DNA from 3 places in the Enterobacter sp. RIT637 genome. Region 1 is predicted to be linked to each of the others. Evidence: predicted binding sites of a transcription regulator. Region 1 holds the regulator's gene; each other region holds the start of a gene.
The links. Region 1 encodes PurR, which represses purine synthesis genes. Its sites were predicted from a motif close to CANGCAAACGTTTGCNTG; they were not measured.
Positions count from the first base shown of each region.

Region 2: tusA (sulfurtransferase TusA) is a predicted target of PurR. The motif match lies at 1,687-1,704, and genes of this name have one in related genera.
Region 3: purT (formate-dependent phosphoribosylglycinamide formyltransferase) is a predicted target of PurR. The motif match lies at 1,689-1,706, and genes of this name have one in related genera.

Region 1 covers NZ_JAIHAZ010000001.1:461,347-464,621, forward strand. The annotation lists gene punC (purine nucleoside transporter PunC) at 1-515, opposite strand, end outside; gene punR (DNA-binding transcriptional activator PunR) at 630-1,541, shown strand; gene purR (HTH-type transcriptional repressor PurR) at 1,558-2,583, opposite strand; gene K5E19_RS02255 (YnhF family membrane protein) at 2,881-2,970, shown strand; gene K5E19_RS02260 (MFS transporter) at 3,137-3,275, shown strand, end outside.
Region 2 covers NZ_JAIHAZ010000027.1:13,856-17,130, forward strand. The annotation lists gene K5E19_RS22455 (MFS transporter) at 1-296, shown strand, start outside; gene K5E19_RS22460 (DcrB family lipoprotein) at 301-858, opposite strand; gene K5E19_RS22465 (7-cyano-7-deazaguanine/7-aminomethyl-7-deazaguanine transporter) at 931-1,596, opposite strand; gene tusA (sulfurtransferase TusA) at 1,764-2,006, shown strand; gene K5E19_RS22475 (TRAP transporter substrate-binding protein) at 2,227-3,198, shown strand; gene K5E19_RS22480 (TRAP transporter small permease) at 3,211-3,275, shown strand, end outside.
Region 3 covers NZ_JAIHAZ010000002.1:545,001-548,275, reverse strand. The annotation lists gene kdgA (bifunctional 4-hydroxy-2-oxoglutarate aldolase/2-dehydro-3-deoxy-phosphogluconate aldolase) at 1-435, shown strand, start outside; gene purT (formate-dependent phosphoribosylglycinamide formyltransferase) at 477-1,655, opposite strand; gene K5E19_RS06150 (tellurite resistance TerB family protein) at 1,827-2,480, shown strand; gene ptrB (oligopeptidase B) at 2,564-3,275, shown strand, end outside.

The DNA.
Region 1 (3,275 bases):
ACCAGGGTAATGGCAAAGAGCGTGGCGAAAATCGCCTGCCAGTCGAAATGGGCGAGGATCCAGCTTCCGAGCAACGGGGCAAGGGCAGGCGAGAGACCGACCAGCGGCATAATGGTGGCGAAAATTCGGTTAGTGCGGGATGCCGGATAATAATCGGTCACCAGCGCCTGCCAGGTCACCGCTGCAGCACAGACGCCAACGGCCTGAATGAAACGCAGTACCAGCAGCCAGGTGGCATCGCGTACCCACAGCATGCCGAGGCAACCCACGGCAAAAATAGCCAGACCCAGTAGCAGCACCGGTTTACGACCAAAGCGATCGGAGAGCGGCCCCCAGAGCAGCTGCGCGAAGGCAAAACCGGCGAGGAACAGGCTCAGGCTGGCGCTGATAGCGGCTGCGGGGGTTTGCAGATCTTCCTGCATCGCGGCAAACGCGGGCAGATACATGTCGGTCGCTAAAAAGCCCAGCACGCTTAAGCCGCCGAGCCAGACTAAAAATCCTTTCCTGGGTTGCATTCTTTTATTCTCCTGAGGAGGCAGGTGTACGTTGGCGCAGAGTGTAGGGAGTGCAAAGCGGCTTGTGAAACGCTAATATTTGTCGAGTGCATTCAAATTTTTTGCAGGCAGAACATGTGGTCAGATTATTCTCTTGAAGTTGTCGATGCTGTTGCCCGTAACGGCAGTTTCACCGGTGCCGCGCAGGAGTTACACCGCGTACCCTCGGCGATCAGCTACACCGTGCGTCAGCTGGAAGAGTGGCTGGCGGTTCCGCTGTTCGAGCGGCGTCATCGCGACGTGGAATTAACGCCCGCAGGCGCGTGGTTTTTGAAGGAAGGGCGTTCTGTTATCAAAAAAATGCAGATCACCCGCGAGCAGTGTCAGCAGATCGCGAACGGCTGGCGCGGCCATCTCTCCATCGCGGTGGATAATATCGTTAAGCCGGAACGGACCCGGCAGATGATCGTGGATTTCTATCGTCATTTTTCTGATGTCGAACTGCGGGTCTCCCAGGAGGTGTTCAACGGCGTCTGGGACGCGCTGGCGGATGGCAGGGTTGAGATGGCGATTGGGGCCACGCAGGCGATCCCCGTTGGGGGACGCTATGCGTTTCGCGATATGGGGATGCTGAGCTGGACCTGCGTTGTCGCCAGCGATCATCCGCTGGCGACAATGGAAGGCCCTCTCAGCGATGACACGCTGCGCAACTGGCCGTCGCTAGTGCTGGAAGATACCTCGCGCTCGCTGCCCAAGCGCATTACCTGGCTGCTGGACAACCAGCGTCGCGTGGTGGCCCCTGACTGGGAATCGTCGGCAACCTGTCTTTCTGCGGGGCTGTGCGTGGCGATGGTGCCCGTACACTTCGCGCGTCCGCGTATCGATACCGGCGAGTGGACAGCGCTAACGCTGGAAAATCCGTTCCCGGATGCGGCCTGCTGTCTGACCTGGCAGCAAAACGACGTATCGCCTGCGATGGCCTGGCTGCTGGATTATCTGGGAGACAGCGAAACGTTGAATCGGGAGTGGCTACGGGAGCCAGCATAACTGGCTCCGTAAGCGATTAACGGCGATAGTCGCGGAACGGACCGTCCGCCACGGAGCGGCGCTCAATGAGGCGCGGGTGAACTTCAATCGACTGGGATTCTTCACGCTTGTTGACGATCCTGTCCATCAGCATGTTGAAAGCCGTTTCGCCCAGTGAATCTTTTGGCTGGTGAATGGTGGTCAGCGCCGGGGTGAAGAAGCGCGCGTTACGCACGTTGTCATACCCGATCACGGAAATATCCTGCGGCACCCGCAGGCCCAGCTCGTCGGCGGCGCAGAGCGCGCCCATCGCCATAATATCGCCGCCACAGAAAACGGCCGTCGGGCGATGCGGTTGGGAGACAATCTGCTGCATTGCGCGGTAGCCGGATTCCGGCTCAAAGTCGCCCTGAACAATCCAGTTTTCCGGCACGGTGATGAGCGCCTCTTCCATTGCCTTCATAAACCCGGCCAGACGGCCCGCACCGGTGTTGCGTTCCAGCGGCCCCGGGATCACGCCAATCTCGCGGTGACCGCGTTCGATCAGATAACGACCGGCCATATAGCCGCCTTCAAAGGCATTATCGATAACGGAATCGGTGAAATCCGCGCGCGCTTCGCCCCAGTCCATCACCACCATCGGAATGTGGCGATACTCTTCCAGCATAGAAAGCACGGACTCTGGGTACTCAGAACACATCACCAGCAGGCCATCGACGCGCTTTTGCGCCATCATCGACAGGTAGGCGCGCTGCTTCTCGATGCTGTTCCACGCGTTGCCCAGAATCAGCGTATAGCCTTTCTGGAAGCAGTTTTTCTCAACGGCTTCGATGATTTCGGCAAAATAGGCCGCTTCGCTGCTGGTCGCCAGCAAGCCAATCGACTTGGTGTGATTCACCTTCAGGCTGCGCGCAACCGCACTTGGGGAGTAATGTAACTCCTTGATCGCCGCCCAGACGGCGTTGCGCGTCTCTTCCGCGACGAAGCGGGTTTTGTTAATTACATGTGATACGGTTGTAGTGGAAACGTTTGCGCGTTTTGCTACGTCTTTTATTGTTGCCATTCAATGTCACTCCAGACCATATCCTAAACTCCTGAAAAACTTGAAGGTAAACGTTTGCCTTCTCTCACCCTTATTACGCAATCTTGAGTTGCGACACGCCGGGAAAACGACACAGGACGTCAGGAGGGGGTCAATGGCCGGTACGCTAATAAATTTAGCGTGGAATTTTGTCCTATCTTGATGAAAAGGGGAAGAGCTAAAGTGGATATCAGTTTAAATCCAGGAAGATTTTTGACGTAAACTGTGTAAAAATGAGCAAGCTCACTTTTCGTGGGGTGATTAAAAGGAGAAAAATTGATGAGTTCCGATCTGAAGTTTTCGCTGGTGACCACCTTTATCGTGCTGGCATTGATTGTTGCCGGTGGTTTGACGGCTGCGCTGCATTGATTTACGCGGGGGGGAGAGTCCTCTCCCTCCTCATTTGCTTCCTATTGTTACCTCTCCGGCAAAAATCTTTTGCCAAAATGTTAACTTCTCAAATTTTGTGATTGATGTCATGCTTTTGACTTCTTTGTTCTGTGTCGCTTGATGACACGGCATCCGGAGTTGACTCATGAAAATCAATTTTCCTCTGCTGGCCCTGGCGATTGGCGCTTTTGGGATTGGCACCACTGAATTCTCCCCCATGGGGTTACTGCCTGTTATCGCACGCGGCGTGGACGTCTCTATTCCTGCTGCCGGGATGTTAATTA
Region 2 (3,275 bases), on a different contig from region 1:
AAATCGGCGTCTTTCTTGCGGGGGCGGGCTTCTCGCTGGTCTTCCCGGCGCTGGGCGTGGTGGCGGTGAAAGCCGTGCCGCAGCAAAATCAGGGGGCTGCGCTCGCCACCTATACGGTGTTTATGGATATGTCGCTGGGGATCACCGGGCCGCTGGCAGGGCTGGTGATGGCCTGGGCGGGTGTGCCGGTTATCTATCTGGCGGCGGCAGGACTGGTGGTGCTGGCGCTGATGCTGACGTGGCGGCTAAAAAAATGGCCCCCGGTGCACGCACCGGAGGCCACGTCATCCTCGTGAAGGATTACTGAATCACGAGGGTGTTAATGATGTTTTCTGCGGCAGTCTGCGCTTTCTGCTGGTCTTCCGCAGGCAGCGTGATCTGCAGGGTCAGCAGTTTGTTATCAACTTTACCCAGCACCACGGAAGAGTAAGCGGTCTGGCCTTTCGCAGAGATAATGCTGTCCAGCTGTTGCAGCGTGTGGCCTTTGAGTTCGATAGACTTATTGGTCACCACCTGCAGCTGCGGGTCGCGGCTACGCTGCTGATCTTCCAGACGTTTGGACAACACGCTCAGCTCTTCAGTGGTGTCGTCACCCACAATCACAATCACCGCTTTCTGACCGGTTGCGTCGGAATAGACGTGCATGTTGTTCGCCTGGGTACCCAGCTTGCCGCTCTGATCGGTCATATCCGCTGGCAGAGAGAAACTGAGTTTGCCGTCCAGCAGGCTTACCGGCTGCCCGGTCGCGTTGCTCTCTGCGGACGCGCCCTGTGCAGGCGTTTTGGTGTCGCTGTTATCACAGGCTGCAAGGCCAACAACCAGCAGGCCAATCCCGACATATTTAACCAGATTGCGCATTGACTTCTTCCTTTCGATAAACGGCCATAACGGCTCATTCGCTCATCTTAACACAACTGATAAAGCGAACCTTTAACCTGCCTGCAATGCGGTGATTTCAGATTTATCTGCCAGCCTTTTCAGCAGCATATTCAGCAGCACGCCGTACATCGGCAGGAAGAACACAATGCTGATAAGCACCTTGAAGCAGTAGTCCACCAGCGCGATTTCCATCCAGTGTTCGGCCATGAACGCATCCGGGCTGCGCCAGAAGGCGATGAAGAAGAAGGCCAGCGTATCGCTCACGTTACCGAACAGCGTGGAGGCCGTCGGCGCCATCCACCAGCGGTGATTTTGACGCAGGCGGTTAAACACGTGAACGTCAAGGATCTGCCCCAGCGCGTAGGCCATAAAGCTGGCGGCGGCAATACGGGCAACAAACAGGTTGAAGTGCGTCAGCGCCTCAAAGCCCTGCCAGCTTCCCATGTAGAACAGGGAAGAGATGACATACGACACGAACAGCGCCGGGAGCATCACCGAAAAAATAATGCGGCGAGCCAGCGGTGCGCCAAAGATACGCACGGTCAAATCGGTCGCGAGGAAAATAAACGGGAAGCTGAACGCGCCCCAGGTGGTATGAAAACCAAAGATGGAGATCGGGAGCTGCACCAGATAGTTGCTGGAGGTGATCACCAGCAGATGAAAAAGCGAAAGCAAGAACAACGCTTTTACGCGCTGCGATTCAGAAAACGGCGTCATATTGTGACCTTTTTATACGTTGGGGTGAGGGAACCCAATAAAAACCGCCGCATGATACTGCTTTGACGGGACTTTGCAATGGCTAATTTTCACGCAACCGTTAACCTGGTTTGCATTGGCGGCAACCGGGCGTAAACTACAGCCGTTTTATTTTGATCGAGAAGACCATGACCGACCTGTTTTCCAGCCCAGACCACACCCTTGACGCCCAGGGCCTCCGCTGCCCGGAGCCGGTAATGATGGTGCGCAAAACCGTGCGCAATATGCAGACCGGTGAAACGCTGCTGATCATCGCTGACGATCCGGCCACCACCCGCGACATTCCCGGCTTTTGTACCTTTATGGAGCATGAGCTGGTGGCGCAGGAAACGGGCGCGCTGCCGTACCGGTATGTGATTCGTAAGGGGTAGCCCGGCGGCGCTTCGCTTGCACGGGCCTACGGGTTTGGTAGGTCGGGTAAGGCGCAGCCGCCACCCGACAAACACCCGTCACAATTTCAAACCATCGTTTCAATTTTTCGCGCTTTTGTGAGGCGCTTCACCTCCGCTTTTCCAGCCGTAGTCTAATTTTTAAACGTATAAAACTAAAACACCGTTTTAACGCTTATCTCACTACCCTGGAGTTGACTCGATGAAAACGACCCTCAAGCCGTTACTGGCCGCGCTGTGTCTGTCTGCTTTTGCCTGCACCGCTTCTGCTCAAACTATCAAAGCTGCCGATGTGCACCCCGAAGGCTACCCGAACGTGGTGGCGGTTCAGAACATGGGTGAAAAACTCAAGCAGCAAACCGACGGCAAGCTGGAGATCAAAGTCTTCCCCGGCGGCGTGCTCGGGGATGAAAAGCAGATGATTGAGCAGGCGCAGATGGGGGCCATCGACATGATCCGCGTCTCCATGGCACCGGTTGCCGCCATCCTGCCGGATATTGAAGTCTTTACGCTGCCGTACGTCTTCCGCGATGAGGATCACATGCACAAGGTGATCGACGGGGATATTGGCAAGCAGATTGGCGACAAGCTGACCGCTAACCCGAAATCGAAGCTGGTCTTCCTCGGCTGGATGGATTCCGGCACCCGTAACCTGATCACCAAAGAGCCGATCGTGAAGCCGGAGGATCTGAAAGGGAAGAAGATCCGCGTGCAGGGTAGCCCGGTAGCGCTCGCCACGCTGAAGGATATGGGGGCAAACTCGGTGGCGATGGGCGTGAGCGAAGTCTATAGCGGCATGCAGACCGGCGTGATCGACGGGGCGGAGAACAACCCGCCAACCTTTATCGCCCACAACTACATGCCGATCGCCAAAAACTACACCCTCAGCGGCCACTTCATCACCCCGGAAATGCTGCTCTACTCCAAAGTGAAATGGGACAAACTGAGCGCGGATGAGCAGCAAAAGATCCTGACGCTGGCTCGCGAAGCGCAGTTCGAACAGCGCAAGCTCTGGCAGGCCTATAACGACCAGGCGCTGGCGAAAATGAAGGCCGGTGGCGTGCAGTTCCACGATATCGATAAATCAGTCTTCATCAAGGCCACAGAGCCGGTGCGCGCGCAGTATGGCGACAAGCATCAGGATCTGATGAAAGCCATCGCTGACGTCCAGTAAGCCGGAGTACGTATGTCCGAACTCTACCTGAAGTGGATGGACCGTCTGTATCTGCTCGCCATGGCGGTGGCGGGTAT
Region 3 (3,275 bases), on a different contig from region 1:
GGTGCGGGTACCGTTCTGAATGCGCAGCAGCTGGCTGAAGTGACCGAAGCCGGTGCTCAGTTCGCTATCAGCCCGGGCCTGACTGAGCCTTTGCTGAAAGCGGCAACCGAAGGTTCTATTCCTCTGATCCCTGGTATCAGCACCGTGTCTGAACTGATGCTGGGCATGGATTACGGTCTGAAAGAGTTTAAATTCTTCCCGGCTGAAGCCAACGGCGGCACCAAAGCGCTGCAGGCGATTGCGGGTCCATTCTCTCAGGTACGTTTCTGCCCGACCGGCGGTATCTCTCCTGCCAACTACCGTGACTACCTGGCGCTGAAAAGCGTTCTGTGTATCGGCGGTTCATGGCTGGTGCCGGCGGATGCGCTGGAAGCCGGTGACTGGGATCGCATCACCAAACTGGCTCGCGAAGCGGTTGAAGGTGCGAAACAGTAAGTTAATCGCAGCATGAAAAACGGGCCTTTTGGCCCGTTTTTTTATCCCTCTACCCTGACGTTCGCAGCGGCCGCTTTTGCTCTCGCCACGGCGTCGTCAACGTTATGCCCGGTGGCTAACGCTACGCCCAAACGACGGGTTCCGTCGATCTCCGGCTTGCCGAACAAACGGATCTGCAGGCCTGCGCCTACCGCTCCGTCGACGTTATCAAACGTCACGTTCCGGCTGGTCAACTCGGGCAGGATCACTGCCGATGCCGCAGGACCATACTGACGGATACCGCCAACGGGCAGGCCGAGGAAAGCGCGCACGTGAAGGGCGAACTCCGAGAGATCCTGCGAAATGAGCGTCACCATGCCGGTATCATGCGGGCGAGGGGAGACTTCGCTGAAAATCACCTCATCACCGCACACAAACAGCTCCACGCCGAAGAGACCATAGCCGCCCAGCGCCAGGACGGTTTTACGGGCGATCTCCTGAGCACGCTCCAGCGCCAGGGCGCTCATCTGCTGTGGCTGCCAGGATTCGCGGTAATCGCCATCTTCCTGACGGTGGCCAATCGGGTCGCAGAAATGGACGCCGTCAGCGGCGCTGACGGTGAGCAGAGTGATTTCGAAATCAAACTTCACGACGCCTTCGACGATCACGCGACCGGCTCCGGCACGGCCACCCTGCTGGGCATAATCCCACGCGTTATCCAGCGTGCTGCTGTCACGAATAAAGCTCTGTCCTTTACCGGAGGAGCTCATCACCGGCTTAACGATGCACGGGTAGCCAATCTCCTCGACGGCCTGCAGGAATGCGGCCTTATCGCCCGCAAAACGGTAGCTCGACGTGGGCAACCCCAGCTCTTCTGCGGCCAGGCGGCGAATGCCCTCGCGGTTCATGGTCAGCTTTGCGGCTTTCGCGCAGGGCACCACGCGCTGGCCTTCCTGCTCAAGCGCAATGAGCGTGTCGGTGGCAATGGCTTCAATTTCCGGTACGACAAAATCGGGTTTCTCGCGCGTAATCAATTCGCGAAGGGCATCGCCATCCAGCATGTTAATCACATAAGAACGGTGGGCGACATGCATGGCGGGTGCGTCGGCGTAACGGTCTACGGCAATGACTTCCACACCTAAACGCTGGCACTCGATGGCGACCTCTTTTCCCAGCTCACCCGAGCCCAACAGCATCACACGCGTCGCCGCAGGTCGCAGCGCGGTTCCTAAACGAGTCATAAAAATCCCCCTGAAAAAGTTGCGGGCAGTATAAACGAAAACGTTTGCGTCTGTCTTGCGCACGGGGACTTTCAACGCACAACAATTTGCGCTTCTTTAGCGCAGGCAGACATATCCTGACACAGGCTCGCTTAGGCTGTGAGCTATATGCACTGTTAAGTGAGGGAAATCATGTCAGGCTGGTTAAATCAATTGCAATCCATGTTGGGTCAGAAAGGCGTGTCGTCTGGTGAGCAAGGGCTCAGCAAACTTCTGGTACCGGGCGCGCTGGGTGGACTGGCGGGGCTGCTGGTCGCCAATAAATCATCGCGTAAGCTGTTGGCAAAATATGGCACTGGCGCACTCCTCGCGGGGGGCGGAGCCATCGCGGGTACCGTCCTGTGGAACAAATACAAGGACAAAGTGCGCACCGCGCATCAGGGTGAACCGCAATACGGCGAGCATGTTACACCGCTCGATCTCCGAACGGAGCGGCTCATTCTGGCGCTGGTATTCGCAGCCAAAAGTGACGGTCATATCGATGACAAAGAGCGTGCGGCGATAGAGCAGCAGATGCGTGAGGCCGGTGTGGAAGAGCAGGGAAGAGCGCTGGTTGCACAGGCCATCGAACAGCCTCTCGATCCCCAGCGTCTGGCGCAAAGCGTGAAGAACGAAGAAGAGGCGCTTGAACTCTATTTTCTGAGCTGCGCGGCTATCGATGTCGATCACTTTATGGAGCGCAGCTATCTGAATGCGCTCGGCGATGCGCTAAAGATCCCTCAGGATGTGCGTGAGGGCATTGAGCAGGATATTCAGCAGCAAAAACAGACGTTACAGGCCGGGTAATCATCTGATGTGGTCATGTTTCGCTTGCATCATGCGCGTGTTTTGCCAACCTTATAGGGTGTAAAACTCAAAAGAATCATGACATGCCACCGAAAGCCCGACGTACTCCTTATGCGATCACCACGCATGGTGATACGCGCATAGACCACTATTACTGGCTGCGGGATGACTCTCGTTCCCAGCCAGACGTGCTCGACTATCTGCACCAGGAAAACGACTATGGCCGCAAGGTCATGTCCAGCCAGCAGGCGCTGCAGGACCAGCTGCTGAACGAAATGGTGCAGCGTATTCCCCAGCGCGATGTGTCTGCCCCCTGGACCAAAAACGGTTATCGCTACCGTCATATCTATGAGCCCGGAAATGAATACCCCATCTATCAGCGCCAGTCGGTGCTATGTGCCGAATGGGATGAATGGGAAATCCTGCTGGACGCCAATCAGCGTGCCGCTCACAGTGAGTTTTATACGCTGGGCGGTATGTCGGTATCGCCAGATAACGCCATTATGGCGCTCGCAGAAGACTATCTTTCTCGCCGACAGTACGGCCTGCGCTTCCGCAATCTCGAGTCGGGGAACTGGTATCCGGAAATGCTGGAGAATATCTCCCCGGATTTTGTCTGGGCGAATGATTCTGAAACGGTCTACTACGTCAAAAAGCATGCGTCCACGCTGCTGCCTTACCAGGTCTGGCGGCACACCGTAGGGACGGATTCTGCCGATGATGAGCTGGTGTACGAAGAGAAAGACGAGACGTTTTACGTCAGCCTGCACAAAACCTCATCGCGTCACTATGTAA